DNA from 2 places in the Ectobacillus sp. JY-23 genome. Region 1 is predicted to be linked to the other one. Evidence: predicted binding sites of a transcription regulator. Region 1 holds the regulator's gene; the other holds the start of a gene.

Region 1 (3,217 bases):
ATGTAACGGAGGCGCCCAAAGGTTCCCTCAGAATGGTTGGAAATCATTCGAAGAGTGTAAAGGCATAAGGGAGCTTGACTGCGAGACCTACAAGTCGAGCAGGGACGAAAGTCGGGCTTAGTGATCCGGTGGTTCCGCATGGAAGGGCCATCGCTCAACGGATAAAAGCTACCCCGGGGATAACAGGCTTATCTCCCCCAAGAGTCCACATCGACGGGGAGGTTTGGCACCTCGATGTCGGCTCATCGCATCCTGGGGCTGTAGTCGGTCCCAAGGGTTGGGCTGTTCGCCCATTAAAGCGGTACGCGAGCTGGGTTCAGAACGTCGTGAGACAGTTCGGTCCCTATCCGTCGCGGGCGCAGGAAATTTGAGAGGAGCTGTCCTTAGTACGAGAGGACCGGGATGGACGCACCGCTGGTGTACCAGTTGTTCTGCCAAGGGCATCGCTGGGTAGCTATGTGCGGACGGGATAAGTGCTGAAAGCATCTAAGCATGAAGCCCCCCTCAAGATGAGATTTCCCATAGCGTCAAGCTAGTAAGATCCCTGAAAGATGATCAGGTTGATAGGTCAGAGGTGGAAGCACGGCGACGTGTGGAGCTGACTGATACTAATCGATCGAGGGCTTAACCAAAAAAGCAGAAGCGAGCGTTTAGCGAGCTGGAGCTAGATTACACACTTGTTATCCAGTTTTGAAGGAACATGCCTTCAAAAGAGCGAAGCTCTTTAAAAAACATGTTGACATCTCATGAGAAATCATTATAATAATGATTGTCTCTAAAAAAAGTCTAGTGATGATGGCAAAGAGGTCACACCCGTTCCCATACCGAACACGGAAGTTAAGCTCTTTTGCGCCGATGGTAGTTGGGACCTTGTCCCTGTGAGAGTAGGACGTCGCTAGGCACACAGTAAGCCGGTCATTTTGACCGGCTTTTTTGTTTTTGTTAAATTTTAATATTGATGAAATGTCTCGATATCTCTACATGTCGGTAGGATTTCTCTGACCGCTTGTGGAAAGCAAACCTCTGTAGCAGAAATCAGTAAAGAATATAAGATATAAATGAAAGCTTTATTAAACATGAGTACCTTTGGATTAAACCTGGTTTGATTTGGTGATACTGATATCATACAAAATAGTTGCAAAAAATATGTAGATGTATATAATTAAAGTCAAAGATAGTCAAAGTCAATGAAGGTGGAAGGTGAATGAGAAATATATCTGATATTATTGAGCAGTACTTGAAGCATGTTATTGACTTAAGCGAAAATCACGCCGTAGAAATTAAGCGCAGTGAGGTTGCAGATAAGTTTGACTGTGTACCATCTCAAATCAATTATGTTATTAACACTAGGTTTACACTAGAAAAAGGTTTTGTGGTTGAAAGTAAAAGAGGTGGCGGGGGATATATTAGGATTATTAAAGTTAAGCTTCACGATGAGATTCATATGATTGACCAGATGATTCGTTTGGCACATAACAGCATTTCTCAATCTGGTGCGGAAAGCATTGTCACTCGTCTTGCTGAGGAAGAAATTATTACTATTAGAGAGGCGAAGATTATGTTAAGTGTGCTAGATCGTTCTGTTTTATTAGCTGAGTTGCCTTATCGTGATGAATTGCGGGCTCGTATGCTAAAAGCAATGCTTACAGCTTTAAAATACAAGTAAGAAAAGGGCGGGATGAAATTTGATTTGCCAAGAATGTCAAATGCGACCAGCCACATTGCATTTTACGCAGATAATGAATGGTGAAAAAACAGAAATACATGTTTGTGATGAATGTGCAAAGCAAGATAAGTATAGTGCATTCTTTTCAGGAAAAAATTCTAGCTTTTCATTTCATAACCTTCTAGCGGGACTTTTAAATCATGAGCATACCATTGTCAATCAGCCTCAAAAAGTTGCTGACGATACACAGAAGCGATGTCAACACTGTCATATGACATATGAGCAGTTTATACAGGTTGGGAAATTTGGTTGTTCTCATTGTTATGAAACCTTTCGGGAGCAGTTGCAACCAATATTAAGGAAGCTACATGGTGGTAACAACACACATAAAGGGAAATTTCCCGAGCGCCTGGAAGGAAATATACGTCTTAAAAAAGAATTAGAACAGTTAAAACATCTCATGACACAGCATATACAGAAAGAAGAGTTTGAAAAAGCTGCTGAGCTTCGCGATCGTATTCGTGAGATTAGCAAACAGTTGAGTGAGCATAGGGAGGAGGATTAGTCTATGTCACTTGATCGAATTATGAATGAGGCTATTAGTCCTTGGATGAAAGAACATGGTCCTGAGGAGGATATTGTATTAAGCAGTCGGGTTCGACTTGCACGGAACTTAAAACGATATACATTTCCTGCTTTTTTATCAGAAGATGGAGCTTTAAAGGTATTGAATGAGCTACAAGGCATTTTGCAAGATAAAGATGCAAAGATAGGTAAACTCCAATCAATTAGGATGGATGAGTTACAGCCACTGCAACGAAGGGTACTTGTGGAAAAGCATTTAATTAGCCCTGATTTAGCTGAAGCTCCTTTTGCAGGTGCTTGTCTATTATCAGAAAACGAACAAATTAGCGTTATGATTAATGAAGAAGATCACATTCGCATACAATGTTTATTCCCGGGCTTACAATTAAAAGAGGCATTAGATTTAGCTAATTCAGTGGATGATTTGCTTGAATCAAATGTAGAATATGCATTTGATGAACATCTTGGCTATTTAACAAGCTGTCCGACCAATGTAGGAACTGGTCTACGAGCTTCTGTTATGATGCATTTGCCGGGATTGGTGCTAACAGGTCAAATGTCTCGTATTGTTACAGCTATTAATAAGCTGGGGTTAGTAGTGCGAGGTATATATGGTGAAGGCAGCGATGCCCTCGGTAATATTTTTCAAATATCTAACCAAACAACTCTTGGAAAATCCGAAAACGACATTATTGAAGATTTGCGCAGTGTTGTATTACAAATCATTGAGCAGGAAAGAGCATCTCGAGATGCTATTGCGAGAGCCTCAGGCATACGCCTCGAGGATAAGATATATCGCTCATATGGCGTTCTAGCTAACTGCCGTTTAATTGAGTCGGCAGAAGCAGCTAGTTGTTTATCTGATGTAAGATTAGGGATTGATTTAGGGTACATCAAACATTTGTCTGGTAACATATTAACCGAATTAATGATTTTGACCCAACCAGGTATCTTACAGCAGTATGC
Region 2 (3,217 bases), 840 kb from region 1:
CCTCCTAAAGAAGAGTTATTGCGTTCTTTTTGTGCTTCGGCTTCGGCCAGGGTTAAATGATACGGGATTTTCTCATCATGTTTCATAACAGCATCAGATCCTTGTTGTACGAAACGTTTTGATTTGTTCTTTTTGCCCATCATATACTCCCCCTCTACATTGGCTGACACTTTTTGTGTCTTTTGTAGTATGTGTCAAAGCAAGAGAGCTATGAATGGAAATTATAAGCCAAACAAATCCTCTAAATACAAAGCAATGCCATCTTCTTCATTTGTTAGCGTCACATCATTGGCCAAGCTTTTCAGTTCATCAATGGCATTGCCCATAGCCACGCCGCGTCCGGCAAATTCAATCATTTCAAAATCGTTGTCTTCATCTCCAAAAGCAATAACATGTTCAGGGGAGATGTTGTAGTAATCAGTCAGCATTTTAAGACCAACAGCCTTATTCATGCCGGTTTTTACGATTTCAATAATATGCCATGGCGCAGCCCAGCGGCGGTGGTCAATGACTTCTGCATGCACGTCTGTTAGATGCGCTCGAATTTCTTCCACCATATGTTCATCTGCATCAATAAGCAAGCATGTCGGGTCATGGTTTAAAATATGTAACAGGTCGCCTGTGTACACTTTGGGAGAACCAAATTGGAAAATATGTTTCATGCCTTCATCAATTTGTTTTACGTATACATCATCAATAACTTCAGCATAGATATTCTTAATGCCGAACGATGCACAAGCTTCTACAATTGCTTTTGCGGTTTGTAGTTCAAGTGGTGTGTGATAGCTGCCCCATGATGTGTCCAGCGGGTGATGAACATATGCACCATTGAAGTTGACAATAGGTGTATCAAGCTGCAGTTCTTGATAATACAAACTGCTTGCCCGGTAGGGACGGCCTGTTGAAATTGCCACCAAATGTCCCTGAGCGCGCGCCTTTTGTAGGGCGATTTTCGTTCGAGCCGAAATGGTTTTATTGTCCTTCAGCAAAGTACCGTCTAAATCTACTGCAATAAGATGTTGGTTTCGCATAGTTTCACCTTTTATCTGAAATATTTTTACAATTCCATCTTACGCTCTTTTACATAAGGTTGTCTACTCATGATTGAAAAAGTCAAGGTAAACATGGATGAATTTTTGTAAAATCAGAAAAATATGTACAATTTGTGAAAAGGGTTTCATAAGGAAAAGAAAGCGCTTATAATAATATATGTAATCTTCTCGTATAAGTTGTTTGACTCTCCTTGTTAGCTGGCCGAAGTGGCCAGTTTTTTTTGTGACAGTAGTAAAATCCGCTTTTGTGCCTGCTTTTAAACAGCATAAACCTGTCCATCAAGGACATAATAAATGCGTAACAATTTCCTCATAAGGAGAGATGCACATGGGTCAAAATCATCGATTCCGTCCAGGACAAAAGGCGCCCAACGACGGAACATACGTGGAAATCGGCGAAACGGGCAGCATGGTGAAGCATCCGAAAATGGTTAAGCTAAATGCCGGAGATGCATTTCCGGAAACGTCTAACCATAATCGTCAGTGGACATATAAAAGAAAACCATAATTACCCGAGCGCAGGATTTCCCTGCGCTTTTTGTATGTAGACAAGTACAGCACATCTCAAATTACTATTTTTTAAGCGTGAGCTTTTTCTAATCTAAAGATTCTAGCACTTGCTTAATTTCTTTTGGTACATATAATAATAAATAAAGGTCAAAAAAGGTCAAAGGAGATGGTGATATGGATGTTAATCGAATGACAGAAAAGCTCCAAGAAGCAGTAGGGCAAGCGCAGACGATTGCAAATAATTATCAGCATCAGGAAATTGATGTCGTTCATATGCTGTTGGCTTTAGTTGAGCAAAAAGATGGTGTAGCCCAGCGCATTCTGCAAAAGCTGCAGATCAATTCTGAACAGATGAAAAAAGATTTGGAGAGGCAACTCGATAAGAAGCCTCGTGTGACAGGTGTAGAACATGGTAAATATGTTTCAGCAGCTCTTGGTCAGATGTTTACAAAAGCAGAAGAAGAACGCAAGCAGCTGCATGATGAGTATATGTCAGTAGAGCATGTTCTGCTTGCAAGTATAGATAGTAGTATGCGCGAGCTATTAACAAAGTACGGCCTAACAAAAGATCGACTGCTACATGTACTAATGGAAATAAGGGGGAATCAACGCGTGACCAGCCAAAATCCGGAAGCAACATATGAAGTACTGCAAAAATATGGGCGTGACCTCGTACAAGAAGTACGACAAGGAAAAATTGATCCTGTGATTGGACGCGATCATGAAATCCGCCGTGTCATTCGTATTTTATCAAGAAAAACGAAAAACAATCCTGTTCTTATCGGTGAGCCCGGTGTTGGTAAAACGGCTATTGTAGAGGGATTAGCACAGCGCATTGTACGGAAAGATGTACCCGAAGGACTCAAGGATAAGACAGTGTTCGTACTTGATATGAGCGCACTTGTCGCAGGCGCAAAGTTTCGCGGAGAGTTTGAAGAGCGATTGCAAGCCGTTTTACATGAAGTGAAGAAAAGTGAAGGTCGCATTTTACTGTTCATTGATGAATTGCATACCATTGTTGGCGCCGGTAAAACGGAAGGAGCGATGGATGCCGGAAACATGCTAAAGCCGATGCTAGCGCGCGGAGAATTGCATTGTATCGGTGCAACAACATTGGATGAGTACCGTAAATATATCGAAAAAGATCCTGCACTGGAACGCCGCTTTCAACAGGTGCAGGTCGAAGAACCGACTGTAGAGGACACAATCTCCATCTTACGCGGTTTAAAGGAACGATTTGAAATTCATCATGGTGTAAATATTCATGATCGTGCTTTGGTTGCGGCTGCGACATTGTCTGACCGTTATATTTCTGATCGCTTTTTGCCTGATAAGGCCATTGATTTAGTAGATGAAGCTTGTGCAACTATTCGAACTGAAATTGATTCACTTCCAACAGAGCTGGACGAGGTTACACGCCGTATGATGCAGCTAGAAATTGAAGAAGCAGCACTTGGTAAGGAAACAGATGTCGCTAGCAAAAATCGTCTGGAGACGTTGCAGCGTGAGCTTGCAGAACTAAAGGAAAAAGCACATGCGATGCGTGCGCAATGGCAGCTTGAAAAAGAAGGAATTCAAGCCGTTCGCAATATGCGTGAACAGTTAGAGAGGTTACGCCGCGAGTTGGAAGAAGCAGAAAGCAACTATGATTTAAA

What was found. The regulator CtsR, encoded in region 1, represses protease genes until heat stress. The targets are predictions, from matches to a motif close to ATGGTCAATAAAGGTCAAACA.
Region 2: clpB (ATP-dependent chaperone ClpB) is a predicted target of CtsR. The motif match lies at 1,706-1,726, and genes of this name have one in related genera.

Annotation. Positions count from the first base shown of each region.
Region 1 covers NZ_CP095462.1:2,541,036-2,544,252, forward strand. The annotation lists rRNA gene MUG87_RS13060 (23S ribosomal RNA) at 1-632, shown strand, start outside; rRNA gene rrf (5S ribosomal RNA) at 786-901, shown strand; gene MUG87_RS13070 (CtsR family transcriptional regulator) at 1,205-1,666, shown strand; gene MUG87_RS13075 (protein-arginine kinase activator protein McsA) at 1,686-2,231, shown strand; gene MUG87_RS13080 (protein-arginine kinase McsB) at 2,235-3,217, shown strand, end outside.
Region 2 covers NZ_CP095462.1:3,383,914-3,387,130, forward strand. The annotation lists gene MUG87_RS17065 (competence protein) at 1-140, opposite strand, end outside; gene MUG87_RS17070 (Cof-type HAD-IIB family hydrolase) at 222-1,031, opposite strand; gene MUG87_RS17075 (YjzC family protein) at 1,381-1,560, shown strand; gene clpB (ATP-dependent chaperone ClpB) at 1,737-3,217, shown strand, end outside.